3 regions of the Vibrio sp. 1F263 genome follow, and region 3 is predicted to be linked to each of the others. Evidence: predicted binding sites of a transcription regulator. Region 3 holds the regulator's gene; each other region holds the start of a gene.

Region 1 (10,826 bases), on a different contig from region 3:
ATAACTCGCCACGAACGGCAGGAATACTAGGTCATATTCCAAACCTTTCGATTTATGAATAGTGACGATTTGAACTAAGTTTCTCTCTGATTCAAGGCGTTGAATGTCGTCTTCACTGCCACCTAAACCATTTTGCGCATCTGATATCGCTTCTGCTAGCCAACGTAACAAGCCATAGTCACTGTCGAGTTCTTGCCTAGCTTGTTGCAGCAATTCGCCAATGTGCATTAAATCAGTGAGTGAGCGCTCACCATTTTCTTCTTCCAGTAAGCGTTCCGCGAGATGCCTTTTACTGATCACGCTGCGAAGCATTGGTAATACGCCACGCTGTAGCCACAACTTACGATATTCTCGAAATTCGTTAACGACGTTTTCCCAAACCACTTCATCGTTGTTGAGTTCATCCAATGATGCGGCATCCAAAGAAAACAATTCCGACGCTAAACTCGCGCGCAATGCACGATCGTTTTCAGGTGTCAACACCGCTTGCAATAGGCGTTGAATATCTTGCGCGACCAAGCTGGTAAATACACTGTCTCGGTTAGACAAATACACACTAGCGATGCCTTGTTCCGACAACGCATTCTTAATCAGGCGACCTTCACTACCGGTTCGAACCAAGACAGCAATATCACCTGCATTCACGGCATGTTGCTTTTTACCGTTATCAAAATAAGCTTGCTCGTTTTGAGAAGCGGTCAGAATGGTTTGAATTTGACTCGCCGTCGCCTCAGCCATTGCTTTGTGATATTCGCCTTTTGGTAAGGGCTTGTCTTCAGTCTCTTGCAGCCAAAAAGTGAGCGCGTGTTGAGTTTGACCATCCATCACCCATTGGCGTTTGTCAGCCGATGGGCTCGCTGCTACGGGCAAAAATGGAATGTCTTGGTCGTAGATAAACGGGCTATCCGAATTCATAAACACTTGGTTTACCGCGCTGACCATATCAGCACTCGAACGCCAGTTAGTGCCTAACGTATAGTGAGCACTAACTTGGTTTCTTGCCTTAATGTAGGTAAAGATATCCGCACCACGGAAGCCATAGATAGCCTGCTTCGGGTCGCCGATCATAAACAGACCGCATTGCGGGTTATCGAGATAGATTCGGCTAAAAATACTGTATTGCAGCGGATCGGTATCTTGGAATTCATCGATCATCGCCACTGGGTATAAGGTGCGGATTCTCTCCACTAGCAATGATTGCTCATCCACATCAATTGACGCAGATAACTGAGTCAACAAATCATCAAACGATAACCACTGCTTTTGCTGTTTAGCCTTAGCTAGCATAGTCCGACAATGGGTAATGGCATGCGCCAGCAATGGAGCTTTTAGATCTGCTGGATAATTTAAGAAGTCCTCAATCGCTTCGAAAACGGCGTGCTGAGGTGCAGTGCCTTTTGGTGTTTTCTCGATTAATGTTGCTTGTGAGAACTTCTCTAATTTATCTGGGAACTGGTAATCATGAGTGTCGCTCTGTGCCCATGCTGTGACGGCTTCTAACCAAGTCGGTAAAGACTTCTTGGTGTAGCTACGCTTGTTCACATCTGAACCTGAAATCAAAGCCAGAAAGTCCGCTTCAGATTCACACCACAACGCCTTAAGTTGCTTCACTTTATCTAGGTTTTGATTGTGCAGTGTTTGCAGGTCACCCGACATCGCATCTACCGTTAGCTTTAGTGGAGAACCCGTCAGGTAGCGATTTACGTCAGCCAATAATGAAGCGGGAGAACCCCAAATATTTCGCACTTCGCCCGCGAGTTGAATTGGCAGCGGGTAGAACTGTTTACGCCAATAGTCAGCAACCACTTGTGCTTTTAGGTGGCTTTCATCAGTCACAAATTCATTATCAAAACGGCTTCCAGACTCAAAAGCATTTTGGGTCAACATTCGCTGACAGAAACCATGAATGGTGTAGACCGCGGCCTCATCCATTTGTCTTTCGGCATTGAGCAGGGTTTTCGCCGCGCCAACATGATCTTCGATGGCTTGTAACAGAGGAGCAATCACTGGATCATCACTTTGCCCACGAGCAAACGCAATCCGTGCATCATGGATTCGAGCACGAATACGATCACGTAGCTCTGCCGTTGCCGCTTCGGTAAAGGTCACCACTAGAATTTGGTCTACAGTTAGTGGCTCATGGTGTCGTGTAGCTTCCGTCAGATCACCTTGCGGCGCAGCAGTGCCGTGCCCCAGCAGTAAGCGCAAATACAAGCCAGCAATAGTAAATGTTTTACCCGTACCCGCCGATGCTTCAATTAAACGCGCGCCATGAAGTGGAAACGTCATGGTATCGAGTGTTTTTGGAGCGATTACCTGAACACTGCTTGTGGTCGTCATGCCTTACTGCCTTTTGATAGATGAGTCTGTTAAAAATGTGACTATTGCTATAAATGTGACCTAGCGTGGAAAACGTCATTCAATTTACGTCCTACGCTGATTTGTTAATAGTTAGTGCGATCTCTCTCACGGATCAATTCAGATCGCCTCGCTACTATGCGCCCACGAGTTCAGGAGCGCCTATGAGTTTTGTACTTTACGGCGTTACTTTGAACCACAGAATAATGGTCCCTCTGACCTGTGGCCGTACAGCGAACGCCCTACACTAATAATGATTTACTGGCGGCCACTTTATTTCCTGTACCTTGCTTACCCTCACCTTGATTCCCTTCACCTGGAAAGTAAGCATCCCAAATGCTTAGCAGCGACTCTCTTTGGTCTTTTATTAATTCAGCGCATACGCTATTGATCTTGTCGATCACAGCCAATTACTCCTGATCTTCCAGATCGGCTGCAGCCAACCTTGCCGCCTGTAGCACAAGTGTCGAGTACATACGTGATTGAACGGCCAGTTCATCATCCCACTTAGGCCAGATTCGTGAGATGTAGGTATCTCTGCCCTCGCCCGTAAAGGCAAAGCTGTCATTAAAGGTATCGTCCATTTTCTTGAGTGACTTCTCTTCGTCATCAACCCACTTACCACGACTAAAGCCCGCCTCAACGCCAGCCAATGCGGTTTTCGGGAAGTAAGGCAGTGGTGCAGTCATGCCTTGATAAAACAGTCGCACTAATTCCGCCAGCAAACCTCTCGCCTGCTGTGCATCACCAATAGGCTGTAGCGTTTGGTGAACCACGCCCTCTTTTCTGTCATAGCCAATAATATGGGTCGTTTTTCCGTGCCCCATAACAGCGCAGGATAGATGATCAATCCACGCAGCCAAGTAATCTTGAGAGCGTATTTTGCCGCTACGGAAACGCACTAGACCTGATTGGTAGTTCTGAGTTAACCACCCCATCAAGCGAACAGGCTTACCTTCGCCTAACACGTCAAACTCGATATTCACTTCGAGATCTTGCTGCGGTGATCCGCTCACAAATCGAATCTCTTTGGCTAAGTCTTCCGCTTGAACACGATTGGTTTCAAATTCGATGTCACCGAAGGCGCCAACAGGTAGTCGACCTTGGGCTTTTTGCTCAGAGACAAACAAGCGAACCGCTTCATCTGCCCCTTCTGGGTGATCGAGTAGTACTTGGAGCAAAGCATCTTTAAGCTGGAAGCTCTCTAAGCCATTAAGCACGAATGGCTCATCGTCTTCCATTACCGGCAGCGGTGGCTCAAACACGACTTTTAAACGGCGATTAAAGAAGTATTGCACCGGCAAGCGCCAGAAACGCTGTAGCTCAACCAGATCGAGCTCCAATGGATAAGTCGCACCAAGCAAATAGTCATCCAAGGCACGATTGAATTCACCACTGCGTTCACCGGAACGGTTAGCCGCAGGAAGCCACTCTTTGGCGTAACTCAATACATAACTTTCATCACCTTGTGTAAAGGCTGCAGGGCTGAACGGCGTCATGGTGTGTTCAAAACTGATCGCTTGAGTCAGCTTGATACCAGAATCATCACTTGGTAGTGCTTGGTCTTTACCTAAGCAGTAGTTTTGCTGACAATATTCAATCAACTCTGAAACCAATACCGACGGCACTCGCTCAGTATTATCTTGAATCGAGCGGCCGACATAACTTATGTACAAACACTCTTGCGCCGACAGCATCGCCTCTAAGAATAGGTAGCGGTCATCATCACGACGAGAACGATCGCCAGGTCGTGTGCGTCCGTTCATCAAGTCAAAACCTTCTGGTGGCATTGAGCGAGGGTAAACCCCATCATTCATACCCAATAAACAGACTGTCTTAAACGGAATGGAACGCATCGGCATCAGAGTACAGAAGTTAACTTGCCCCGCTAAGAAACGCTGGCTAATACGCGCGCCCGACAGCTTATTATTCAAGTACTGATAGATAATGCTTGGCGATAGCTCTTGTTCGTACAAGGCATCATCAAGCTGTTCATTCAGTTGAGAAAGTGCATCACGAATCGACTTAAGCACCACCTCGCCTTCTAGCTCAACGGCGAAGAAATCATCAATCATTTGCAGCAAGGTTTCACGCCACATATCGATTGATTGGGTTTCAGTTAGTCGTTGGCGGTAATGAGCGATACGGTCAATAAAGTGCGCTAACTTACCCGCAAGTTCGGCGTTAATACCCTGAACTTCGTTATAAGCGGCAATCGGAGAGTGTTCAGTTTCAAACAAACCTGCAGAGTCTGACATCGCATAACCCAATAGCATGCGCTGAATGCCGAATAGCCAAGTATTTTGCTCGGTCGCAGGTAAATCAAATTCTGTCGCCGTTGAAGCATCGACACCCCAACGGATACCCGCTTCTTCAACCCATTGCTTGGCTTGCTCGAATTGAAACTCGTCAATACCAAAGCGTGCCATCATCGCAGGAATTTCTAACAGCTCTAGCAACTCAGAAGCTAGACAGCGCGTGTTTGGTAGCGCGACTAACTGCATGAAGGCGGTCAGAATTGGGCTTTCTTGGTCTGCGGTTCTATCAGAGATCGAGTAAGGGATATAACGCTCACCCGGTGCATTACCAAATACCGCCTGAATCGCTGGGCTATAAGCATTAATGTCAGACACCATCACGATGATATCGCGTGGTTTCAGAGTCGGGTTGGTATCAAACATCGCCAACAACTGATCATGAAGGACTTCAACCTCACGCATTGGGCTATGACACGCATGTACGGTTAGAGAGCGATCGCCAAGTTCAACAACCTGTTTATGGTTACTGGAATCTAATATGTGGTCGTCTTGATGTTCTTCTAACTGGAGAATATCGGCTTGCAGTTGATGCAATAGGTTATCTCTCTCAACATCAATAAAGAACTCATGCTCTTCGCAGTCTGATTGAGATAGTAAAAACAGGTTATCTCTGCCCAGTTTCCCCATAGACGCAAGTAAACTATTACCCACGGCTTGGCTGGTATGCAGTTCGTCTTCAATATTAGCTTCTATGCCATCTTTCAATGGTGAAGTTTCACCCTCCAATTTAGGTAAACCATCAACCAACGCAAACTGCTTACGACGCTGGGCTTCAACTCTTGCCAAATATTTACGGTCGCGAATATCGCCCCAGTAATGTTGGCAAGGGTTGGTAAACATCAAGTGCACATCAATCTGCTCACCGAGTGCTTTCAACGCATCCATGTAACGAGGAGGCAACGAAGAGATACCAAACACAAATAAGCGTTTAGGCAGATGTTGCAGTTGACCTTGTTGCTTGGCTAGCGCTTCAATGAAGTCGTGATACAAGTTGCCACGGTGATATTTAGATTGGCCTTGAGACAAAGTTTTCTCATAGAGTGCTTGCCACAAAATCGGTTGCCAAGGGTGCTCTTGTTGTCCCTCATCATCGATAAGTTCTGCAACGGGCTCTCCCGCTTCCCACATCGCCATCCACTCCGGTCGATACACCAAGTAACCATCGAAGATATCGGCAATTTTTTCTGCCAATTGATACAACTTCGAATCATCTTCGTCGTTTTCAAGGTAGCGTTGTAGAGGTAAAAAATTAGGGTGGTCAAGCTTAGCGGGTAGCAAACTCATCAACTTCCACGTCATCGCTTCTTTATTAAAAGCACTGCGTTTTGGTACATCAGGAAGCACTTGGGTAAACATATCCCAAATGAAGGTTGCAGGAAGTGGGAAATCGATATTTGCTGCTACGCCAAACTCTTTGGCGAGTTCCATCTTAAGCCATTGAGACATACCTGGGCTCTGAACCAAGATCTGCTCTTTTTCGAAAGGATTGGCTAAAGGATCACTTTTGATTAAGTGAACGAGAAGGATTTTTAAAGTATCAACTTTATTGGAATGGTAAACAGTAAACAAAGTGCACTCACGCTAATCTTGCCACAATATAAAGCCAGATTAGCATAAGTGCCGTGTTTGGATTAGGAATATAAGCTTATGAAATACTGAAAACTTAAGGTCCGTTTATCTTTTGAACTATTGCTTCTTACAGTTTACTGCCTACCGCGCTTAGAACACGGTGAGGTTTGTAATTCATGTAATAACGAACCGCCACATAACCCACCACAAACGTTGCCACAATCAATTCTAGATACGCTAGACCGAATACTTGATTTATGTAATGCGCTTCAATACCTTGTGCTTGCATCCAAGCCGCCAATTTGAATAGCGCCGTTGCACCAATCACGATTGGGAATGTAAACGCCGCATAGCCAGGGCTGAATGGCAGACGAAGTAGTTTGAAAAACGCGATGTAGATAATAAACGTCATCAACACTGCAATGCCAAAGAGTAACCCAATGATCACTGGCGAAGGATTTGCCGTCACCGTTAGGTAGCCAGCTAAAGATAGACTTGCTGGTGCCGCCATAATCGCAATGGTTGGTTTTGCTGCGTCAGGCACTTCATGAGAGAAGATCAAACGGTAGATCATAAGAGGTAGCATTACGGCATAAACCAATAAACCAAAGACTAAAGTCGCGTGAGCAACGGGTTCTAAGATCGGGTTACCTGAAAAAGAAACGTCTGCCACGATAATACCGATTGGTGGCACAAACCAGCTTGGCACCATGTGGTGAATCTCAAAGTTTTTAGCTCTGTGGTATAAGAAGCTCACCAAGAACACGACATGTAACGCTACCGAAGCGAGCCACACAGCTTCTTGTAAGAATTGAGAGATCGGAGCCAACGAAGCAGACACCACCATACAACCCATTGCGAATGTGGGTACAACACTGCCGACAACAGGGTGAGCAAGGTCTTCACGTAATAAGTGGCCGTGAATCAAAAATTTCACAGCTAAAACAAGAAGCAATACAGCCGCAATACCAGCACTGACCCACTGCACCAAACCCGGTGTGTGCAAAATACCTTGTGCGACTAAAACACCATCCCAACACCAGCCTAAACTTGCAATTGCGAGTGCTAACCCTGCCATGGGTGTTGGAGCTCCTGTTAATCTATATTTAATACGTTGAATCATGTCAGCCTCTCTTAAACTTAATTCACTAAACTTGTGAACTCATCAGCTTGTTGAAGCCATAATACGCTTGCGCTTCGTTAAACAATATCCAATTATATATAACAAGTGTTCATTAATACTGAACGATACCTTTCCTCCAGCAGCGTAAAACTAGGAACCTGATGGCTAATATTTCAATCAAACAACTCAAAGTGTTTGTCACCATTACCCAACATTCGACGCTTACCGCCGCATCGGAAGCACTGTTTTTGTCTAAGGCTGCTGTCAGCATGGCGCTGGGCGAGATGGAGAAACAATTGGGCCACTCTCTATTTGACCGGGTCAACAACCGATTAATTCTCAATCAAGAAGGACAAAAGCTTCTTCCTTTGGCGGATGAGATATTACATCGTACTGCTGGTATTGATGTTTTGTTCCGTGACGACCAGCCTTTAAGTGGCAATCTAAAGGTCGGTGCGAGTGACACAATTGGTAATCAGGTTGCACCGTTTATTCTGTCTGGCTTTCGCGAGCTAACTCAGCATCAGGATCAAAGCTTGTTCATTTCAAACAGTGCGCTGATCTGCCAAAAGTTGGTGGATTATGAACTTGATATCGCGCTAATTGAAGGAAAAACATTACACCCTGAACTCATTTCGAGTCAGTTTAGCTGCGATGAAATGTGTATTATTGTTAGTAATCAACATCCTCTCGTTTCAAAAGAAAAAGTGACTTTAAGCGATTTAGAAGATAGTCACTGGATTCTACGTGAATCAGGCTCAGGGACTCGCGAGTTTTTCCTTCGTGCCGTCGCACCGCGTATCGAACACTGGTATGAATCCTTTGAGCTCAACACCACCGAGGCGATCATCAATTCAGTTTCTGCCAATCTTGGATTCGCGTGTTTATCACGGCTGGCTGCGCAACGAGCAATTGACTCAGGCCGAGTGAAAGCACTCGATGTCCCACTCGACATGAAACGTCGATTCTGGATGCTGGTTCACAAAGACAAATACCAGAGCCCACTGCTGAAATCTTTCATGAGTTATTGTGAAGACTGGGCTACACATCAAGATTGAGGCCGCATTGTTAGGGCTCCAACTGGACTTTTAACATCAGAAACTGTATAAAAAGCCAGTGAAATTTTATCAAACTTAGAGGATTAACCATGGCTGTTATCGTCAAGTACGTGGTCGAACGCAACGGAGAAGAGAAAATGACTTTTACCTCTAAAGCCGAAGCTGACGCATACGACAAAATGCTGGATATGGCTGATGAGCTTTTTGAACTATTAAGCAAAAGCGATTTAGTTGAAGATGAAGGCAAGCAAGAAGAGCTTGCTATGTACCTAGCGAAGAACAAAGAAGAAGTTCTTTACGCATTAGGTGCTAAGCGTAAACCAGCTCCGAAAAAAGAAAAGAAGCTTGAAGCTGTTGAAGACGCAGAAGAAGATGCCGCTTAATTAGCTGAAGTTTTCTAAAAAACGTCAATAATGTCTCTAATCAGAGCTCGTTATTGGCGTTTTTTTATACTTATCGAAATATAATGAACTCTGTTTATAGTCGAAATCGCTCTAAACATTCGCTTGCACAAAAGTGTGATTAAGATCTAATCTATAGCCATCAGGTGATGGGGTTCCACCTAAGCTTTTGCTTCAACCGCCCGTTCTTTTGAACCGTGCTAATGACTCCTACAGAATCGAAAACAGGTAATACTGTTGGATGTATCGCTACTCCTCCATTTTGGAATGGACTTAGTCTATTAAGACCGAGCTTCATGACACCTTTGGATGATCGATACTCAAGATCTGTAGTGAATTAGCCACACCTCTTCCAACACGTCCTGTTTTCTCAACGCCCTAGGTCTTAAATGGCTCTATCAGTGAGAAAACATTATGCACTACTCTTCAGAAATTCAATCAATGTGCCCTATTCAAAGGGGTGATCTTCACACTTCAGCTCCAATTCCAGTTGAAGGTGCTATGGTTAGTCCAAAAGATGTCATCGCTATTTCTGGTTTAAGCCATGGCGTCGGCACTTGTGCACCACAACAAGGTGCAGCAAAACTAACGCTGAACGTAAAAAACGGCATCATCGAAGAAGCGCTAATCGAAACGATTGGTTGTTCAGGCATGACTCAATCAGCCGCGATGGCAGCCGAAATCCTCACAGGAAGAACCATTCTTGAAGCTCTGAATACTGACTTGGTGTGTGACGCTATTAACGTAGCCATGCGTGAAACCTTTCTGCAATTCGTTTACGGTCGAACTCAATCCGCATTCTCTGAAGGCGGCCTAGAAATTGGCGCAGCATTGGAAGACTTAGGTCAAACACAACGTAGCCAAGTAGGCACCAGCTATTCAACCTCAGCGAAAGGCGTTCGTTACCTAGAGCTTGCAGAAGGCTACGTGACCAAGCTTGCACTTGATGATCACAGCGAAGTGATTGGCTACGAATATCTCAACCTCGGCAAAATGATGAAGGCGATTAACCAAGGCATGCCAGCTAATGAAGCTGCTGACCTTGCGACGGGGACTTATGGTCGCTTCGATGAAGCCGTTACCACCATTAACCCACGCCAACACTAATTTTGCCAATTTAGAGGAAAGATATGATGAACACTCAATTTAATGAATCGGTAACTCGCGTATTGGCAGAAATGAACTTCGACTCTTTAGAGCAAGCGAACCAATACTGCAAAGCCCACAACGTTGATCCAAAAGCCTTGGTGATGGACACCCAGCCTATCGCTTTTGAAAGCGCTGCCGATGCTTATATCCTTGGTTCAGCACTGGCGCTATTTCGCAAAGCCACCAGCGCAGAACAAGCAGCGAATATCATTGGTGAAGGCCTTCAAGCATTCACCAAACCCGGCAGTGTTGCTGAGCAACGCCAGGTCGGTATTGGCCACGGTGCATTGGCTGCACGTCTTCTCAATGAAGAGAGTCACTGCTTTGCTTTCCTTGCGGGCCATGAATCTTTTGCTGCTGCAGAAGGTGCGATTAAAATCGCACTCAACGTCAACAAATCACGTCACAACCCATTGAAGGTAATACTCAATGGTCTAGGTAAAGATGCGGCTTACTTAATTTCTCGCATCAATGGTTTTACCTATGTTCGCACTCAATACGATTACCAAACAGGTGAGCTTGTTGAAACAGAACGCCGCCGCTTCTCACAAGGCCCTCGCGGAGAGATCTTGTGTTACGGCGCTGATGATGTACGTGAAGGCGTGGCAATCATGCACAGAGAAGAAGTGGATGTGAGTATTACGGGTAACTCAACTAACCCAACGCGCTTCCAACACCCTGTTGCAGGTATCTACAAAGCAGAACGTACTCGCCAAGGTTTACCTTACTTCTCAGTTGCTTCAGGCGGCGGTACAGGTAGAACATTGCACCCAGATAACGTGGCAGCAGGCCCAGCGTCTTACGGCATGACAGATACCATGGGCAGAATGCATGCTGATGCTCAGTTCGC
Region 2 (10,826 bases), on a different contig from region 3:
GTTTCTAGCTGTTGTGCGTCTGGGTATAAACCAATCTCTTGACCCATTTTCAAGTCATCACAGTGCCAGAAGCCGCGAAGCGTTGGCATATCGTGAGTACACAGTGCTGCCATCGATTGTGACGCGTAGTGCTTCGGAGAAATAAAACCACCGTCATTTTCTGATGTTTCGAAGAAGAAGACTTTGTAAGAATGCACGCCAGCATCAGCAAGGATGTCTACGATTTCATCCGGTACCGTGCCTAAGTCTTCACCGATAACGCTGCATTGGTAACGGTGAGATTCAAGCGCCAGAATAGACAGCATGTCTTGCACTGGGTAGTAGATGTACGCACCTTTCGTTGCGTTCTCACCCTTTGGAATCCACCACAAACGCAGCAGACCTAAAACATGGTCAATACGCAATGCACCACAGTGCTTCATGTTGGCACGAAGTAGTTTGATGTAAGCGTCGTAGCCGGTTTCTTGAAGTACTTCTGGGTTTAGTGGCGGTAAGCCCCAGTTTTGGCCTAGAGGACCAAGAATATCCGGTGGAGCACCAATGCTCGCATCCATCACTAGGTTGCCTTCATCAGCCCATGTCTCGCTGCCAGAATCTGCAACGCCTACCGCTAAATCACGGTAAAGGCCAACCGCCATGCCTTTCTCTTCAGCAAGAGACTGTGCATCGTTGATTTGGCAATCGGCTAACCATTGTAGGTACATGTAGAGATGCACTTGATCTAGGTTATCTTTGATGTATTTCTGGGTCGCAGGGCTTTCAAATGTACGGAATTTCTCTGGGAATACAGGCCAGCCCCACATACCTGAATCTTCAGCATGCAGTTCACCGTGCAGCGCATCAAACGCGGCTTGATGCATCAGGCTTTCACCGCCCTCTTCAACGAACGCTAAGAACGCTTGTGCGCGGTCGCTGTTTTTGTCTAGATGACGAGTCTTAAATTCTGCAAATAGCAGAGGTAAGATGCTCATCTTCAGCTCAGATACTTCAGTGTAATTCACCCAGTGCGCTTCACGAGCTTTCTGTAGGCGCTGCTGGAACTCGGCGCTGCCTACCGTTTGTTGCGCTTCCGCGCTTAATGCGAACTCAGGAACTGAACTCACATCAATGTATAAGACGTTCAACCAACGACGTGAAGACGGGCTGTATGGGCTCGCACCTTCCGGGTTCGCAGGGAACAGTGAGTGAATTGGGTTTAGACCAACAAAGTCACCACCGCGAGACGCGATATCCGAAACAAGCTGTTTTAGGTCACCGAAATCACCAATACCCCAGTTGTGCTGAGTTCTTAGCGTGTACAGTTGAACACTTGGTCCCCAAAGCTTTTTGCCTTGCTCAATGGGTGACTGCTTGAAGCACGCTTTTGGCGTAATAATCAACGTCATCTCGTAAGGTTTCTTACGGCGCTTACGACTCACAATGAGCTTGTGATAACCCCATGCCAAATCACTTGGCAATGCAAACACTAAAGGGCCACCCTCGGCACGCTCGTCACGAACGACTTGAGATTGAAGATAGCCTTCAAGTACCTCTCCTTGCTCGGTTTCTAAGCGCCAGCTGAACTCACTTTCACGAGCACTCACACCCAGATTGAGTGTCACTTCTACTGGCTCACCGTCACGCAAGACAAGAACCGGGTCTAGTACATCTTTTCTGTGCTTTCTTTCTGCAGATTTAAGCAGTGCATCATCGCTGCTTGTATCGTAGCCCAATGAAGCCAATAGAGACGTAATCGTCTCTTCTGATACTTGTGCTTCATCGCCCCACGCACTAACGTAACTATCGGCAATATTTGCCATTTCTGCGACTTGTTTTAATACGGTCTGTTCTTTCATCGCTCTCTCCGAAAACGTTCTGACGCTTTCAATTTTTGTAGAGTTGTCTATTTAATTTTTACTAATCAATTAGCTTGTGACAATCAGTTTGTAAGCATTGCTATCTGAATAAGCCGTCTATTTGCTCACAAGCTAATTGAGCCAAGGCAGAAACTGCCTTGGCTACTTTGCAACTATTAACGGTTAACCGCTTCAAGTTTCCAAATGTTGTTCACGTAGTCGCGAATTGAGCGGTCTGATGTGAACTTACCAACCAATGCCGTGTTAAGAATCGCTTTCTTAGCCCAACCTGCTTGGTCTTTGTATTGTGTACCCATGTCTTCATGTGCTTTCACGTAAGAAGCGAAGTCAGCAAGACATAGGTAAGGGTCACCACCGTCTAGTAGGCTATCAAACGTTGCACGTAGAAGACCTGGTTGACCTGGAGTAAACTCATCGCCAGTCAGTAGATCTAGAGATGCTTTCAATAGTGGGTCTGCATTGTAGTAGTCATATGGGTTGTAACCCTGAGCTTTCAATGCAACAACACCGTCAACTTCTAGGCCGAAGATGTAGATGTTTTCATCACCAACTTCTTCACGAATCTCAACGTTTGCACCATCCATCGTACCGATAGTTAGAGCGCCGTTTAGAGCCATCTTCATGTTGCCCGTACCTGAAGCTTCTTTACCAGCTAATGAGATTTGCTGAGAAACGTCTGCCGCAGGGATGATGATTTCAGCCATGCTTACACGGTAGTCAGGGATGAATACCACTTTAAGCTTGTTACCGATGCGAGGATCGTTGTTGATCTTCTCTGCAATCTTGTTAACCGCGAAGATGATTTCTTTTGCTAGGTGGTAACCCGGTGCTGCTTTCGCTGCGAAGAAACATACGCGTGGCTCACACTCGAAACCAGGTTCGTTAAGAATACGGTGGTACAGAGACAGAATGTGTAGCAAATCTAGGTGCTGACGCTTGTATTCGTGCAGACGCTTAATTTGAACGTCGAAGATAGCGTTAGTATCTAGCTCGATATCCATGTTCTCTTGAACCCAATCCGCAAGACGCTGTTTGTTTTCTTTCTTAACAGCCATAAATTCTTTTTGGAATTTCGCGTCTGTTGCAAACTTAGCGATGCCTTCTAGCTGCTCAAGTTTTGCTGGCCACTCAGAGCCAATCTTACCTGTGATTAGATTAGATAGACCTGGGTTACAGAACTTCAACCAACGACGTGGCGTGATGCCGTTCGTTACGTTAGTCAGTTTACCTGGGAAGATTTCGTTGAACTCTGGGAACAAGTCTTTCTTAACAAGTTGAGAGTGAAGTGCAGCTACACCATTTACTTTGTAAGAACCAATCACACATAGGTTTGCCATGCGAACCATGCGGTGGAAACCTTCTTGGATGATAGAAAGCTTCGCTTGTTTCTCACCGTCACCAGGCCACATCTTGCGAACTTCTTGCATGAAGCGGTGGTTGATTTCAAAAATGATTTCCATGTGACGTGGAAGAAGACGGTTGATCAGCGATTCAGACCAAGTCTCTAGCGCTTCTGGAAGTAGTGTGTGGTTCGTGTAAGCGAACGTATGTGCACTGATTTCCCATGCTTGATCCCAAGATAGACCTTTCTCGTCGATTAGGATGCGCATTAGCTCAGGAATCGCAATCGTTGGGTGCGTATCGTTCAGCTGAATCGTTTCTTGCTTAGGCAGATCTTCTAGAGAGAAACCTGCTGCTTCGTGACGGCGTAGAATATCGCGAACTGACGCTGCTGAGTGGAAGTACTGCTGCATTAGACGCAGTGTCTTACCTTTCTCGTGGTTGTCGTTCGGGTAAAGTACTTTAGTGATGTTACCTGCATCGATTAGCGAGTGTTGCGCTTCGAAGTAATCACCGTTGTTAAAGCTTGCTAGTGAGAATGGTGCAATTGCCTGACATTCCCAAAGACGCAATGGGTAAACCGTGTTTGACTCGTAACCTACGATTGGTAGATCCCAAGGCATTGCTTTTACTTCCATACCTGGAACCCAAGTACGAACTTCTTTACCGTCGATGAATTCAACTTCTACATGACCGTAAAAACCAATGTGTTGTGCTAGCTCTGGACGAGCGACTTCCCATGGGTAACCTTCAACACCACGCCATGCGTCTGGTGCTTCTTGTTGACGACCATCTTGGAAAGACTGTTTGAATAGGCCGTATTCATAGTGAAGACCGTAGCCTACTGTTGGGTACTCTTGTGCAGCACAAGAATCCATAAAACATGCAGCAAGACGACCAAGACCACCATTACCTAGCGATGGGTCGCGTTCTTCTTCTAGAAGGTCAGTTAGGTTTTGGCCTAGCTCTTCCATTGCATGAGTAATCTGTTCGTACAGACCCATGCTGATCAGATTGTTACCTGTTAGACGACCAATCAAAAACTCTAATGAAAGGTAGTTAACGCTCTTCGCGTTTTTGATTTTTTCATCATTTTCAGTTTCTAGCAGGTCAAATGTTGTCAATTCTGCTAGCGCACGCCCCATCGCTAGGTACCATGCGCGGCTATCTGCGTTTTCAATCGTTGTTGCGTAAGTTGCAGATAAATGCTTTTTAACGCTTTCTTGGAACGACACTTTATCGAAAGTTTTTTGCTGAGTTGGTTTCATTTCAGAAATCTCGCTTTTAATAGTTCTAATTCATCTGTGACATATCGTGCATGGTCACCATTAACTAAACATCCTCCCGTTAATACGACTAACTAGGAGTAGATGAGAGGGCGTAGGGGGCGTACCGATGTAAGGTTAGTGATCTGACTCTCATGTTCTAACTTCGAACAAAAAGTTGGAGTGACTAAGATCACAAGCTCCCGTTCGATAACTTAACGTTAATTGATGTGAGTTTTATTTAACCGGAATAAACTGATTAGCAAATCTGAGTTTGAGATCACGAAATTATTTTCCATATCTCATCTTTTACATAAATCTCAGTGTAAGACCGAACAAAGTCACATTCACAAACCACCACGCAACGTGAGCAAAGTCCCAAATTAAGGGCGTAGAAAGCTAAAAACATGCAAGACCGCAAGGTTTCTGAGGAGAATCATAGTCGGTGCCATTTTTCTTCACGTAACATAAGCACAGACTTAAGTAATTAGGCAGATGTGATTGGGCAACTCTTTTACGGTTTTAGAATCCCCAGAACATAGGCCACGGAATAGGTGAAAAACTTCGACATGTGGATCCCTTCGAAACTGACTCGTCCCGGCCGCTTACATAATGCAATCCTACGACCTAGGGTTCTCGATCTGCTCCAGAACGCAGATTGCTATAAGCTTGTATTGTTCCGTTCTCCAGCGGGCTATGGCAAGACCACTATGGCTGCACAGTGGCTATTAGATAAGCCGAATGTGGGTTGGTACAGCATCGATGATAGTGACAACGATGCCTTCCGTTTTATCAACTACCTACTCCAATCACTCAATAAAGCGACTCAAAACTCCTGTCCCAATGCCCAAAAACTGGCAGAGAAACGACAGTTTTCATCGCTGCATTCTTTATTGAGCGAAGTATTCGCCGAGATGTCGGACTATCATCATGAATGTTTTCTTGTTTTAGACGACTACCATTTAGTCAACAATGATGACATTCAAGAAGCAATGCGCTTTTTCCTCAAACACATGCCCGACAATCTTACGCTGGTTGTAACCAGTCGTGGTACACCCCCCCTAGGTACGGCAAACCTTCGCGTTCGAGACTTAATGATCGAATTAGGTAATGACTCGCTGGCTTTTGATACCGAAGAGACGACGCGCTTTTTTAATCAGCGTGTTGCCGATGGTATTGATGACACAACGGCAGACAGTATTTGTACCTATGTAGAGGGTTGGCCTTCTGCACTTCAACTTATTGCGCTGCAAGCCCAACATCAAAAACGTACGCTTGCGCAGTCTGCTGAGTCCTTCTCCCACTTTAATCAAGCCCATCTTTGGGACTACTTGGTTGAAGAGGTTTTCGACCTGTTAGACAAAGAAACTCGACAGTTCTTGATGCAGTGTTCAGTGCTTGACCACTTCAACGACGAACTGGTTTGTGCGCTAACACAACGTGAAGACGCACTGGGTATGATCGAATCATTAAATCGATTCGGTTTATTCATCTACCCGCTTGAAGGCGAAAAGAACTGGTATCGTTTCCATAACCTGTTTGGTGAATTTTTGGCACATGAGCGTCAAGCTCGAATCCCTCAACAAGAAGCAGAATTGCACCGAAGTGCCGCGAAGGCGTGGATTAAACAAGACACCCCACACCAAGCACTACGCCATGCACAGCGCGCTGAAGACCCAGAACTGATCATTCAAATACTGACAGACCACGGTTGGCCGATGTTCAACCAAGGCGAGCTTTCCTCGTTAGAGATGGCGATCAAGCAACTGACTACGGATCAACTTTACAGCGACCCTAAACTGTCCATGTTACGAGCTTGGCTAGCACAAAGTCAGCACCGCTACGAACAAGTAGGGACATTATTGGAAGAGGCTGAAACACAATATCAAGCTCGAAATATTGAACTCGACACTCAACAGCAAGGGCAATACAACGCCCTACGCGCGCAAGTTGCGATTAACAGTAATGAACCTGAAAAAGCCTTAGAATTGGCAGAGCTTTCGCTAAGTCAGCTGAACACCACCGTTTATCGTAGCCGAATTGTCGCCACGTCTGTTGTTGGTGAAGTCAATCACGTAATGGGCAACTTGAGCCGTGCACTGCCGATGATGCAGCAAACAGAAAAACTTGCACGCCAGTACCAAGTTTACCACCAAGCGCTTTGGGCGATTCTACAACAGAGCGAGATCTTAATTGCACAGGGTTACGTTCAAGCGGCATTCGAGCTGCAAGACAGTGCGTTCAAATTGATCGAAGAACACCAGCTAAAATACGTGCCTCTGCATGAATTCTTACTGCGTGTTAGAGCTCAAATATTCTGGTGTTGGAACCGATTAGATGAAGCGGAAGAGTGCTGTTACAAAGGCTTGGATATCCTTGGTCACCATTCGCCAAGTAAGCACCTTCACAGTTATTCAATGTTGGCTCGTATTTCACTGAGTCGCGGTGAAATTGATAAAGCATCTAAGTTTATCGACCAAATTCAGCACCTTTTGCGTCAATCGACTTACCACGTGGACTGGACGGCGAACGCTTCTCTTTCTTTGATTCTTTTTTGGCAAGTAAAAGGCAATAAAGAGGCGATACGTGATTGGTTGAATGTGGCTGTTCGACCTGAATCGGCAAGCAACCACTTCTGCCAACTGCAATGGAGAAACATCGTTCGCGCTCACATCATTCTTGAGCAGTATGAAGAAGCGGAAGAAGCGCTGACGTTCCTTAAGAGTGAAGCCCAGCGTTCACACCTGATTACAGACACCAACCGAAACTTGATCGTTGAAGCCGTGTTACGTACACAAATTAACGATGAAGACAGCGCACGCGTGCTACTTGAAGAAGCGCTTCATATGACTAACCAAACCGGTATGGTCGGCAACTTCTTAGTAGACGGCGGGACTATCGGACATATCTTGGATAAGTTGAGCAACAAGCCTGGCTTAGGTGACTTAGAACGCCATCGCGCTCAACAGATCATGAAAGATATCTCGACCACCCAACGCAGCCGCTCGGTTCACTTTGATGAAGACTTTGTTGAAAACTTAGTCAATCACCCAAACATTCCTGAACTTGTGCGCACAAGCCCACTCACCCAGCGTGAATGGCAAGTACTTGGTTTGATTTATTCAGGGTTCAGTAACGAGCAGATAGCTCAAGAACTCGATGTAGCAGGTACCACCATCAAGACTCACATCCGTAACCTTTACCAAAAGCTAAACATTGCTAACCGCAAAGAAGCGATCAGCACAGCGGAGAATTTACTGCAGTTGATGGGGTACTAAACGATTCGAGATTAATTCGAGAAAAGCTTAAGCTAGTCGCCGATGGTGACTGGCTTTTTTTTCGTTTGGAGCATGGGGTTAATAGCAGATAGCTGATCATAAAGAGCCAAACGACAGACAAAAAAATAGCCAACCGCAATAATCGCGATTGGCTCTATATATTTGTGAACAAATCATAAGTTCACTAACAACGTCAGTTGGCTAGGTGACCCTCGGCTTAAGAAGGGTCAATGTATATAATGCAGTTAGCGTGCCAACTTTAATTCAGCCATTTTATAAGCCCTGCATCGCATAAAAACCTCTAATTCATGATGCGAATTGCAAAGTGCATTTGCATAATGCAACCAAGATGCAATATCGATAGAAAACAGGTTTCACTGCAGCCGATAATAATAAGACTCCAAGCAGTTGTATTTTAAATGTAAGGCAGATGTTCACATCAACGTATTGCCTTACAATTAAAGAGGTAATAAAAGCACCTCGCCAAAGGCATATTCATACTTTTTTGACACTAAAGTTTGTATACTGCACAAAATCACTCTCAACTCTATGAAGCAATGAACTACTTAAGTACTTTTTTCAAAGGCATGGCAATGGGCGCAGCCGACGTTGTCCCTGGCGTGTCGGGCGGAACCATCGCATTCATCACTGGTATCTACGATACGCTACTAGAAAGCATTCGAAGAATTAACCCTAGCGTACTTGGACTATGGAAGCGTGAAGGTTTCAAAGCCGCGTTTAGCCACATCAACGGTTTTTTCCTAATTTCACTGTTCGCAGGCGTATTCACGAGCATTGCGACATTTGCAAAACTGATTTCTTGGTTATTAGTCACCCACCCAGTTCCACTATGGTCTTTCTTCTTTGGCCTTATCTTGGTGTCGGTTTTCCATATTCTTAAACAAGTAGAAAAGCGCGATATGATTCGATTCGTATTTTTGCTGCTTGGTGTTGCCTTCGCTTACAGCATTACCGTGCTTAAGCCGCTGCAAATGGAACCTACCAGTATCAATATTCTCATTGCAGGTGCGATTGCAATCTGTGCGATGATTTTGCCAGGTATCTCAGGGAGCTTCATTCTGCTATTAATTGGTATGTACGGCCCGGTACTTGGTGCCGTTAAAGAATTTCAGGTCGATGTACTTGCCCTATTCCTTAGTGGCTGTGTGATTGGCCTGCTGACTTTCTCTCACGTACTTTCTTGGTTATTGCGCTCATTCCGCGACTTCACATTAGTATTCTTGACTGGTTTGATGATCGGTACACTGCCGAAGATTTGGCCGTGGAAAGAAACGATCAGCTGGCGTACAAACTCTAAAGGCGAGCAAGTTCCTCTGATTCAAGAAAACTTGTCACCGTTTGATTTTGAAGCCGTCACTTCTCAACCTTCACAGCTAGTAATGGCTATTGTGATGATGCTTGTAGCGATTGCTCTGGTCCTTGGGTTAGAGAAATTTGCAGAGCGCAACGCTGACTAATCATTCAGCCAACTTCTGGAAAGCGTTTAGAACGAATAGTGCTTAGAAAGACTAAGCTCACGCCCCTATGACACAGACAAAAGCGAAGCCAATGGCTTCGCTTTTTTAGTTCTACCATACGCACAAAATTACTTTTTGATACAAGCACATATTGAGGGATATGATAACATCGCCGCTCTTATAAAATTAGATGAGAACACGACATGCACTCTGCGTTAAAGGTTGCTGCTCTTGGGATCGCTCTCGTGGCAGGCTTTTATGGGCCGCAAGCAATTCAGCAATTTGAATCAGCGATGGAGCGAGCCTCTGCTGAGGTTAACTTAGATGATTACTGCATGCTTTCCACCACATCGTGTGAGCAAAATACAGTTGCGATGACACTTGATCGCGAGACAGCTCAACCTCTGGCTCCCACCAAAATCAAAGTAGTGTGGGAAGGCGCAGCCTCTGACACATTAATGCTGTCGCTTATAGGTTTAGAGATGGAAATGGGCTCGGCACGTTTTCAATTAAAAAACATGGGCAATAATACCTATGAAGGTGATGTAATTTTACCTGTATGTACTTTAGACAAGATGACATGGATCGGTGAGCTCACTGATGGTGTCGATACTGTAAACCCGGCAATAAGGATGGCAAGATGAGTAGAAATTGGTCGTTAGCATTGGTTGTCGCTTTTGTCCTTGGCTTTGGCGTTAAAAGTTATCTTGATGGGCAAAACGAAGCTCAAAAACAACACGCGGCAAAACAACAATTCTCCGCGACAACCCTTTTCGGCAAAGATAACCAGCCAACTGAAATCTTTGACCAAACCGATGACAGAATTCGTATCGTTTATTTTGGTTTCACACGTTGCCCAGATGTGTGCCCTACTTCTCTAGCAATGTTAGCCGGAGCACTTAACCAGATTTCTGATGAAGCAAAAGCCAAGATTCGCCCGATGTTTGTTTCTCTCGATCCAGAACGTGATGCCGCTGAAGCCTCATACGAATACGCACAATACTTCCACCCAATGATGGAAGGATTAAGTGGCCCGTTAGATGTGACAACAACGCTTGCACACAACTACGGTGTTATTTTTAGAAAGACCAAGCTTGAAGGTTCAGAGTTGGAATACACCCTAGACCACAGCTCATATTTCTATTTTTTAAAACCTGATGGCACGCTGATTACCAAAGTGCCGCATACGTTAACGCCAGCGCCAATTGTTGAAGCTATTAACACATTAACGCGCTAACGTACCAAGTCATCAGCGACGAGAAACAACGTGTACAAAAATAAAGAACTTAACGAATAAAGTTCGAACAAAAAGTCAGGTCCCAGACCAAAACAAAAAACTAAGGACAACAACATGAAGTTAAAAGCACTTGCTCTAGCAGGCTTATTGCTCACTCCTCTTGCTCAAGCGAATAGCGACATTATGGTTCATGACGCGTACGCGCGCGCAACCCCGCCTTCAGCAGTGAACAGCGCGGTATTCACGACTCTGATGAACCATAGCGATAAAGATCGCGCTATTGTTTCTGCAACAACACCAGCAGCAGGAAAGGTTGAACTTCATGATGTTATCGTTGATGGCGACGTAATGAAGATGCGTCAAGTTCAAGC
Region 3 (10,826 bases):
AGAGATCCATGGCAAGATTGAAACCATTGGTGGTTATAGCATCAAAGCACGCGCGGCTGAGCTGTTAGACGGCCTGGGCTTTCGCCAAGAACAAATGACATGGAACCTGACTCAATTTTCAGGGGGTTGGCGTATGCGTTTAAACCTAGCGCAAGCCCTACTGTGTCGCAGTGACCTACTGTTACTCGATGAGCCAACCAACCACTTGGATTTAGACGCTGTAATGTGGCTAGAACGCTGGTTACAAAACTACCCAGGCACACTCGTTCTTATCTCACACGATAGGGACTTCTTGGATCCTATCGTCAACCGCATCGTGCATGTTGAAAATCAACTGCTCAATGAATACACCGGTAACTACTCGTCGTTCGAAACCCAACGAGCGCAAAAGCTAATTCTGCAACAAGCTATGTACCAAAAGCAGCAGAAACAAATGTCGCACATGCAGAGCTACATTGACCGTTTCCGTTACAAAGCTTCAAAAGCTCGCCAAGCGCAAAGCCGTATTAAAGCGCTAGAAAAAATGGAACAAGTACTGCCCGCTCAGTTTGATAACCCTTTCAGCTTTGAATTTAGAGAACCAGACGCACTACCAAACCCAATCATGATGATGGACGAGGTATCGGCGGGTTACGACGACAACCTGATTCTAGAGAAGATTCGCCTAAACCTAGTACCGGGCAGCCGTATTGGTTTGCTTGGTCGAAATGGTGCAGGTAAATCGACGCTGATTAAACTGCTTTCTGGCGAACTGAAACAGCAAGGTGGTGAGCTGAGCTATTCGCAAGGCGTTAAAATGGGTTACTTTGCACAGCACCAATTAGAGACGCTGCACCCGGAAGAGACACCACTTCAGCACATGATGCAGATTGCGCCAAAACACACCGAGCAACAACTGCGTGACTACCTAGGTAGCTTTGGCTTCCAAGGTGAAAAAGCACTCGATAAAGTGGCACCGTTCTCCGGTGGTGAAAAAGCGCGTTTAGTATTGGCTCTGCTGGTATGGCAAAAACCGAACCTATTACTACTCGATGAACCAACCAACCACTTGGATCTCGATATGCGTCAGGCACTAACGTTTGCGTTGCAGACGTTTGAAGGCGCGATGGTTATCGTATCGCACGACCGCTACCTACTTCGTGCCACTACTGATGATTTATACCTTGTACACGACCGTCAAGTTGCACCGTTTGATGGTGACCTTAGCGATTACTACAAGTGGCTAACCGAACAACAGAAAGTTGAGCGCAAAGAAGCACAAGCATTGGCACCAGCAAAAGATGGCGCCAACAGTGCAGCAGCAAAAAAAGATCAGAAACGTAAAGAAGCAGAGTTCCGTAAACTGACGGCACCAATTCGTAAAAAGCTGACTCAATTTGAAAAGCAGATGGATAAATTAACGTTGGCTCTTGAAGAAGCCGAGCAAGAATTATCCGATACTTCACTGTATGAAGCTGAAAATAAGGCTAAACTGAATAAAGTACTCGCTCTACAAGCGAGCAGTAAGTCACAGCTAGAAGAAGTTGAAATGGATTGGATGTCCACTCAAGAAGAGCTTGAGCAGATGGAACTGGATATGGATAGCTTATGAGCCCAGAGCACGCACCAATATCACTAACACTGGAACGACTATGGCAATTTAGCCTTCAGTATTACAGTGTGCGCGGTGTTAAGGATGCGTGCTTAGCTTTGCAAAACCAATTCCATGGCAACGTCAATCTACTGCTGCTTCTCAAATGGCTTGATGAGCAGCAACTCTCTTTCGCTGAGGAGGAGTGGCACAAGGTGCAACAATGCTTAAGTCGCTCTGAAACCTTGCTTCATAGTTATCGAGAGCTGCGTAAACACCTCAAAGCACACGTTGTTGATTCACTCTACCGTGAAGCCTTACAATTTGAGCTACAGCTTGAGAAACAACAGCAATCCGATCTCGTCGACTGCATTAAGTCTCTTCAACTTACTGCGAACCAACAATCACCGCTCGCTTTACAGTACTGTCGTTTATTAGGGGCGGAAAATCTCTACGACGCTTTTTCTGAACCAGCACCACAGCCCTAACGCATTTCCTTTTCCTTTTATTCAATCAAGCTCCAAGCTTAACTGCGCTCTCTCGCTACCATGATCGCATGCTGACTAAAACACATTTGGGGGAGTCTTTAATACGCCCAACCTTGATATTATTCAACCAGTTACCCATCACCTGTTTTGGTCGATCATATCAGTGAAACCCTTGCGCTTATGCTAAGAATCAACCAAGCTCAAATAAAAACGTGGGCGTTTCGCTAAAAGCTCAACACTTTATCAAAGCCCATAAAAGAAGCATGGACTGTTTTTATGACAATATTTACCGCTGCCGCTGGCCTATCGAATCCACATTTACAAACCTTAGTGCCAAGATTTATTAGAAAGCAGGCGTTGTTTGCTCCTCAATGGCAGACCTTAGAAACTCCCGACGGCGATTTCCTAGACCTTGCATGGAGTGAATCGCCAGACGGTGACACGCCAAGCAATGATGATAAAAGTAACAAGCCAATATTCGTTCTATTCCACGGATTAGAAGGGAGCTTTGAGAGCCCTTACGCCAACGGGCTGATGAATGCATTTGCTAAAGATGGTTGGCTATCAGTGATGATGCACTTTAGAGGTTGCAGCGGAAAACCAAATCGCTTGGCTCGTGCATACCATTCAGGTGAAGTCGAAGATGCGCGCTTTTTCCTAAGGCATCTGCACGCGCAGTTCCCCAACAACCCCAAAGTTGCAGTTGGTATCTCTTTGGGTGGTAACATGCTGGCGAATTATTTGGCTGAGTATGCCGACGACCCATTGCTGTCGGCGGCGACCATAGTATCTGCTCCATTTGACTTGGCTTGTTGTTCTAGTCGCATTGAGCAGGGCTTCTCCAAACTCTATAAGAAGTATCTACTCAACTCTCTAAAATCAAACGCCTTGAAAAAAGTTAGCCTGCTACAGGAAAAGCTTGGTGTCACAGCGGAAACCATTAAGAAGATCACCAAACTGTATGAGTTTGATGAACAAATCACGGCGCCTCTGCATGGGTTCAAAAATGCCCAAGATTATTATGCACAATGCTCCGCACTACCTAAACTCAAGAAGATCAAACTACCAACTCAGATCATTCATGCCAAGGACGATCCTTTCATGACCGATGATGTGATTCCAAAGTTCGTTCTGCCTGATAACATCGATTATCGACTGTTTCAAAAAGGCGGTCATGTGGGGTTCATTACCGGCAGCACACTCAAGCCAAGATTTTGGTTAGAAGAAGCATTACCCGCCTACTATGAAAGTCTACAAGATTCGGCATAATGACGAGCCTTAGTAAATAACAGTTAAAATATTACTAAGCTCACTCATTTCTACAACAATAAACCTACCCATGAACATAAAAGAGAGAAGTATTTATGATCATCCCGTGGCAAGACATTGCGCCAGAGACACTGGAAAACCTCATCAAAGAATTCGTACTGCGTGAAGGTACGGACTATGGTGACGTAGAAGTTTCACTGCAAAACAAAATTGACCAAGTGAAACATCAATTAGCCTCAGGAGAAGTGAGTATCGTGTTTTCTGAACTGCATGAAACAGTTGATATTCAAGTCACAAAACGCTTCTAAGCTGCGCTCATAAAGGAGCCGTGTTATAGTGGTAAACGATTGCTAACAAGTAAGTTACTCAAAAGACAAGGGTTGTCATGTCCGCTAAACATCCAATTATTGCGGTGACGGGTTCATCTGGAGCCGGCACCACCACTACCTCAGAAGCCTTCCGAAAAATGTTCAATATGATGGACGTGAAGGCAGCTTGGGTTGAAGGGGATAGTTTCCATCGCTTCACTCGACCAGAGATGGATGTCGAGATCCGTAAGGCGCGCGAGCAAGGTAAGCACATCAGCTACTTTGGTCCACAAGCTAACGATTTTGGTGCATTAGAAGATTTCTTCCGTCAATACGGCAATGAAGGCACGGGAAAAGTCCGTAGCTATCTGCATACCTTCGATGAAGCCGTGCCTTACAATCAAATGCCCGGCACCTTTACGCCATGGCAAGAGATCCCTGAAAACTCGGATGTGATGTTCTACGAAGGTCTTCACGGTGGCGTAGTCGATGGTGACATCAATGTTTCTCAACACGTCGATCTGCTTATCGGCATGGTACCTATCGTAAACTTGGAGTGGATCCAGAAATTCGTTCGTGACACACGCGATCGTGGTCACTCTCGCGAAGCGGTGATGGATTCTATTGTTCGCTCAATGGATGATTACCTTAACTACATTACCCCGCAGTTTTCGCGTACTCATATCAACTTTCAGCGTGTCCCTACCGTAGATACATCAAATCCACTGAATGCAAAAGGGATCCCAAGTTTAGACGAAAGCTTCGTGGTTATACGTTTGCGCGGCATCAAAAACGTCGATTTCCCTTACCTGTTGGCTATGATTGATGGCTCATTTATGTCACGTCATAACACGCTTGTGGTGCCAGGAGGCAAGATGAGTTTTGCTATGGAGCTCATTGTAAGGCCGATCCTGCAACAACTTATAGAAACCGGGAAAATAGGCTAACAAAACAACATTCTGGTTGATTACTTTTCATACCGTGATCATGTGCACAATTTTGCGTAAAAAATCGTAGCTTGGTCACGATTAAAATCAAGAAATAGTACCTGAAAAAGGATACTATTCTTAAACGAAACACAAGATAGCTTGCAGCACTCAACGAGTGCTCTTATCCTAGCTAGGTCAATTCAGGCTTAGCTAAAATATGGAAAGCGGCAAGCATACCCTGCAGAGGAAGTAAGATATTATGGTTCTAGGTAAACCCCAAACCGATCCAACATTAGAGTGGTTCCTTTCACACTGTCATATTCATAAGTACCCTTCAAAAAGTACTTTGATTCATGCTGGTGAAAAGGCAGAAACCTTGTACTACATCGTTAAAGGTTCTGTGGCAGTTCTTATCAAAGACGAAGAAGGTAAGGAAATGATTCTTTCTTACCTAAACCAAGGCGACTTCATCGGTGAGCTTGGCTTGTTCGAAGAAGACCAAGAGCGTACTGCATGGGTTCGTGCAAAATCTCCTTGTGAAGTAGCTGAGATTTCTTTCAAGAAATTCCGTCAACTTATCCAAGTGAACCCAGATATTCTAATGCGTCTTTCAGCGCAAATGGCAAACCGTCTACAAGTAACTAGCCAAAAGGTTGGTGACTTAGCGTTCCTTGACGTAACAGGTCGTATCGCTCAAACGCTACTAAACCTAGCAAAACAGCCAGATGCAATGACTCACCCTGACGGCATGCAAATCAAGATCACTCGTCAAGAGATTGGCCAGATTGTTGGTTGTTCTCGTGAGACCGTAGGTCGTATCTTGAAGATGCTAGAAGAGCAGAACCTAATTTCTGCACACGGTAAGACCATCGTGGTATACGGCACTCGTTAATCTCGATTAACTGAGCCAAAAATTTGAAAGCCACCAAATGCGAATTTGGTGGCTTTTTTGTTTTCTAAAGGTCTAAAGAACAGATGCGGGAAGCAAAGTTAGAAATCGGACTTCACTATTCTAAAGTATCTCGAAGCGAAGCGTACCCGCACCTCTAGGGCAAAGCCCGTACTCGTATCTTTCTTTAACCGTTGGTGCTTTCAAAGATCTTGTCAGCTGAAGCCGCGACAAATCCGGTATAAAGCTCACCATTGGCCATCACATAACGCTTAGCAAACTCATAAAAGCCTCCAGGAATCATCTCATTGCCTTCAACAAATGAAACTGGGACTTTGTCTGCCATAGTTGATGATTGCTCTAATAAGACCTCTGGAGAGCCTTTCACCTCACCACCTGACGCATTGATAGTGAATCCCGACTCATTCAGATAGTCATTCACGGCCTGCACTTCATCGAACTTATTTAACTGGTTCACACTCACCGTAAAGTGGTTTGCACCGTAACCATGAGCTGCGAGCCAAGAAGCGTATTCACTCTCTTTTGCTAGCACTTGGAAATCTGCGAAGCTCAAACCCCAAAGACGACCACCAAACAAGAATTCATGACCCTGAAGCTTGCTTGCGTCTACTTGCCCAACCAACTTAGCAACGATCTGTTGTAAGTCGCTTGAACACTCTTCGACCTTCAACTCACTAATGAACACTTTTGGTTGTTTTGGATCTGGATGCTCGTAATGCTTAGCCACTAGCTTCTTGCTCTCAAACAAGTAATCGCCACATGCCTTGTAACCTAACTCAAGGAAAGGCTTGGCCAGTGTTTCAATCCCCAGCGGTGCAACATTAAAAGTACGCAGTGCAATATGATCATTAATCAGGGCTTCGTCTTCTTTCAGCAAGTGATGTACTTTCTCAGCCGATGGACAAAGCCTGTGAATGTAATCATTCCATAGTGATTTAAAGAGTAGATCGGGCGTCATGGTGACTCCTTGTCAGAGGTTCTAGCAAGCTAGTAATTTGGATTAGAAAGGGAGAGGCTGGACATAGAGTCAGCAGCCATCAGCCTGTGACATACTTGTTCTATTATTATCTAGCGCCCAATCTAGGTGTCGGACGTGGGTGAAAATAGGAAGCGATAACACCGCTTCCTTATTACACAATCAATCAATGAATCTGTTACTCATGAACCTAGAGCTCATAAGCTTATGATTCATCAAGTTAAAGCTTAAGAACCAAAACTACAGCTCAATACCTGGGCTAAACGTAGTTGGCAGTTGAGTTTCACCACCTTCCATTGACGCCATTGGGTAAGCACAGTAGTCAGCCGCATAGTAAGCACTTGGGCGTAGGTTGCCTGAAGCACCCGGGCCACCAAATGGTGCATCACCACTTGCACCTGTTAGCTGGCGATTACGGTTAACAATACCCGCACGGATATGGTCAACGAAGTATTCCCATTCGGAATCGTCGGTTGAAACTAGGCCTGCAGACAAACCAAAGCGCGTGTCATTAGCCAGTTCAACGGCTTGCTCTAGCGATTGGTAGCGAACCACTTGCAGCAATGGGCCGAAGTACTCTTCATCTGGCAGTTCAGCAATGTTGGTTGCATCGATAATACCCGGAGAAACAAACGCCGCTTCGCCCGCTTTGGCTTCGACTAGGCTTACACCACCTAACGATTGCAGATTAGCTTGCGCGTCCAAAATGAACTTAGCCGCCGCTTCAGAGATTTGTGGGCCCATGAAGGGTGCTGGCTCAGCGAATGGCTGATCAACACGAATCTTCAAGGTAGCCGCAACAAGCTTATCGAGCAGTTGATCGCCCTTTTCTCCAACAGGCACATACAAGCGACGCGCACACGTACAACGTTGACCCGCACTGATGAAAGCCGATTGAATAATGGTGTAAACCGTCGCGTCAGCATCACCAAATTGGTCAGTGATCACCATAGGGTTGTTGCCGCCCATCTCTAGCGCCAACATCTTGCCCGGTTGACCTGCGAACTGACGGTGAAGGATATGACCGGTATTAGCACTGCCCGTGAATAACACGCCATCAAGACCTTTAGCATCAGCCAGTGCGATACCAGTTTCTTTAGCGCCTTGCACTAGGTTAATCACGCCAGCTGGAAGGCCTGCTTCTTGCCACAGTTTCATCGCAAACTCACCCGTCCAAGGTGTCTGCTCTGACGGCTTAAATACCACGGTATTACCCGATAGCAGTGCCGGAACAATATGACCGTTAGGCAGATGACCTGGGAAGTTATAAGGACCAAATACCGCCATTACGCCTAATGGGCGATGACGCAATACGATTTGGTTGCCTGCGGCTTCACGTGAAGCTTCACCCGTACGTTCGTGGTAAGCACGAATAGAGATAGCGATTTTACCCGCCATCGCACCCGCTTCAGTGCGAGTTTCCCAAATCGGCTTACCCGTCTCTTTTGCAATAATCTGTGCAATTTCTTCGCTGTTCTCTTTTACCTTCTCAGCAAAGTTCAATACGATCGCTTCACGCTCTGCAAAGCTCAATTGTTTCCAAACTAAGAAAGCGTCACGCGCCGCTGCTACTGCAGATTCAACCTGTGCTGGTGTTGCACTATCGCCTTGCCACACGACTTCATTATTGTATGGGCTTACTGATGTCATGGCGTCGCCTTGACCTGCCACCCACTGTCCTGCTATCCACTGAGTCATACTTCTATCCTTAAAATCTTCGACAGATAATCGCCGCTCTTATTGAGCCAACATGCGAACGAATTCGCCTTCTTTTACTTCAAGAGCGCTTGCTACTTCAGATGATAAAATCACTGTGTCGCTAGCTTGGTCATACGCGCCTTTCGCAGCTACTGCGCGGAAGTTCTCAAACGAGGTATTACCAATTAGGAAGTCTTTAGAGCTTGAATGCTCTGCAATTGTCACTTGAGCTCGAATCGCATGACGCACTGATTCGATATTTCTTAGATCACACTCAACCGTTGGGCCCCCATCAAAGATATCGACATAGCCACGGTTGGTGAAACCTTCACGCTCCAGCAACTTAAGTGCAGGGCGCGTATTGTCATGAACCTCTCCAATCACCGCCTGAGCTTCTTTGCTCAGCAAGTTCACATAGATAGGTAACTTCGGCATTAGGTCAGCAATGAAGCCTTTCTTACCAATACCCGTTAGGTAATCGGCGAGCGTAAAATCAATCGAGAAGAAATGCTCTTGCAGCCACTGCCAGAAAGGAGAGTTACCTTCCGCATCCGATACACCACGCATCTCAGCAAAAATCGTTTTCGAGAAACGCTCTGGGTGCTCTGACATGATCAAGAAGCGACACTTAGACATCAAACGACCATTCAATCCACCACGGAAAGCCGGGCGCAAGAACAGTGTGCAGATCTCACTGCATCCGGTGTAGTTATTGCCGAAAGTCAGTAGCTTCACGACGTTATTCACGCCAAGCTTCTGCGATGAGTGAACCACTTTGCTGATGTGGTAAGAGTAAAACGGAACATCCCAGCCAATTGAGGCTTCGATACCCGTAGTACCTGCGACTTCTCCGGTTTCGGTATCAAAGCCAACCATTAGGTAGCCTTCATCACCAGGTTCAGTCACGTCTTGTTTAGCAAAGCTGTATTCAGAATGAGTAATTCGGTTGGTTAACAGTTCTTCGTTAACCGGAAGAGATGTGAATCCGTGACCAGACTCAACCGCGCAGGTATGCAACGCATCGTAATCAGATAATTTTATTGGGCGAACAACTAGCATCAATATTCCCTCCAGATGCAAAACAGGCCCAAAACGAGAATCTTGGGCCTTTAGCAGTACGTCATGGGATCGCTCTAATGGCGATCATTCCTATGACGCCGCTCAGGCTAAACTAGCGTAGCGATTGCTTTGTCTAGTTTTGATAAACCTTCTTCAATTTCTTGTGTAGTGATAACCAGTGATGGCGTGAAACGAACCACGTTTGCACCCGCAACCAGTACCATCAAGCCTTGTTCGCCTGCTGCTACTAATACATCACGAGCACGACCTTGCCATGCTTCATTAAGTGCAGCACCTAGCAATAGGCCTTTACCGCGAACTTCACTGAATATTTGGTATTTGTCGTTAATCTTAGCCAAACCATCACGGAACATTGCTTCACGTTCTTTCACGCCAGCTAGCGTTTCCGGTTGGCTAACGACATCAACAACCGCTTCAGCAACGGCACACGCCAGTGGATTACCACCGTAAGTAGAACCGTGCGTACCGACTTTTAGGTGCGTCGCAAGCTCAGACGTTGTTAGCATTGCGCCGATAGGGAAACCGCCACCTAGTGATTTCGCTGTGCTTAGAATATCAGGTGTTACACCTAGGCCTTGGTAAGCGTAAAAGTTACCCGTACGGCCATTACCTGTTTGCACTTCATCAAAGATAAGCAGTGCATTGTGTTTGTCACACAGTTCACGAACTGTATTCACGAACTCAGATGTTGGAGAGATGATACCGCCCTCGCCTTGCAGGGGTTCCATCATGATTGCACATGTGCGATCTGAAATGTGCGCTTCTAGCGCAGCAATATCGTTGTAAGGCAGGTGAGTTACATCGCCCGGTTTAGGACCGAAGCCATCAGAGTAAGCCTCTTGACCACCCACAGTTACGGTAAAGAAAGTACGACCGTGGAAACCTTGTTTGAATGCAATGATTTCAGACTTCTCAGGACCGTGAACATCCGCTGCCCAACGACGAGCTAGCTTCAATGCAGCTTCGTTCGCTTCTGCACCAGAGTTGGCAAAGAATACTTTTTCTGCAAAACATACGTCGGTTAGCTTCTTCGCTAGACGCAATGCAGGTTCGTTGGTCATGACATTACTTAAATGCCAAATCTTGTTTGCTTGCTCAGTAACTGCGTTAACCATTGCTGGGTGACAGTGACCCAAACAGCTCACAGCGATACCACCAGCAAAGTCGATATATTCTCGGCCTTGTTGGTCCCAAACGCGTGCGCCTTCCCCTTTTACCGGGATCATTTCCATTGGGTTATAACAAGGCACCATCACCTCATTAAACAGACTACGTTCTACTTTTTTTTCCACTGTCATCGTACATTCCTTTTCGATACCGCAAGCTTCGCAAATAAGCGTACTGGTTCATAAGTGAGACAAAGATATTTTCTCTCGCCATAATCCCGCTGCAGCATTATATTTACATTTAATTAACGTTTTCAATAGTAGATTATTCTTTAGCTATCCCTAACAACCAGCTAAACGTCACTACCTATGACTATTTATGCATCAATTAATCTGTTTTATGAAGCTTTTTTTACCTAAACGTATAACCTGCAACGGCAAAGCCTTACTGGCATTGCGGTATATTGGGTTCGAGACGAAATAAGGCGAATA

Evidence for each region. Region 3 encodes CRP, which controls carbon source genes, mostly activating them, when cyclic AMP is high. Its sites were predicted from a motif close to TGTGANNNNNNTCACA; they were not measured.
Region 1: a site for CRP is predicted at 2,456-2,471, ahead of recB (exodeoxyribonuclease V subunit beta). Genes of this name have one in related genera too.
Region 2: a site for CRP is predicted at 4,828-4,843, ahead of malT (HTH-type transcriptional regulator MalT). Genes of this name have one in related genera too.

The regions. Positions count from the first base shown of each region.
Region 1 is NZ_JBGONI010000015.1:27,936-38,761, reverse strand. It holds gene recB (exodeoxyribonuclease V subunit beta) at 1-2,340, opposite strand, end outside; gene ACED25_RS11660 (hypothetical protein) at 2,601-2,762, opposite strand; gene recC (exodeoxyribonuclease V subunit gamma) at 2,769-6,245, opposite strand; gene ACED25_RS11650 (TDT family transporter) at 6,373-7,323, opposite strand; gene ACED25_RS11645 (LysR family transcriptional regulator) at 7,530-8,426, shown strand; gene ACED25_RS11640 (YebG family protein) at 8,516-8,809, shown strand; fluoride riboswitch at 8,964-9,047, shown strand; gene ACED25_RS11635 (iron-sulfur cluster assembly scaffold protein) at 9,242-9,934, shown strand; gene ACED25_RS11630 (GGGtGRT protein) at 9,958-10,826, shown strand, end outside.
Region 2 is NZ_JBGONI010000003.1:3,578-14,403, reverse strand. It holds gene malQ (4-alpha-glucanotransferase) at 1-1,835, opposite strand, end outside; gene ACED25_RS02590 (glycogen/starch/alpha-glucan phosphorylase) at 2,012-4,465, opposite strand; gene malT (HTH-type transcriptional regulator MalT) at 5,032-7,740, shown strand; gene ACED25_RS02580 (DUF368 domain-containing protein) at 8,298-9,218, shown strand; gene ACED25_RS02575 (hypothetical protein) at 9,422-9,862, shown strand; gene ACED25_RS02570 (SCO family protein) at 9,859-10,455, shown strand; gene ACED25_RS02565 (copper chaperone PCu(A)C) at 10,570-10,826, shown strand, end outside.
Region 3 is NZ_JBGONI010000011.1:12,986-23,811, forward strand. It holds gene ACED25_RS09745 (ABC transporter ATP-binding protein) at 1-1,591, shown strand, start outside; gene ACED25_RS09750 (TIGR02444 family protein) at 1,588-2,058, shown strand; gene ACED25_RS09755 (hydrolase) at 2,335-3,327, shown strand; gene ACED25_RS09760 (YheU family protein) at 3,423-3,635, shown strand; gene ACED25_RS09765 (phosphoribulokinase) at 3,713-4,582, shown strand; gene crp (cAMP-activated global transcriptional regulator CRP) at 4,824-5,456, shown strand; gene ACED25_RS09775 (DUF1338 domain-containing protein) at 5,641-6,432, opposite strand; gene astD (succinylglutamate-semialdehyde dehydrogenase) at 6,691-8,148, opposite strand; gene astA (arginine N-succinyltransferase) at 8,188-9,207, opposite strand; gene ACED25_RS09790 (aspartate aminotransferase family protein) at 9,315-10,526, opposite strand.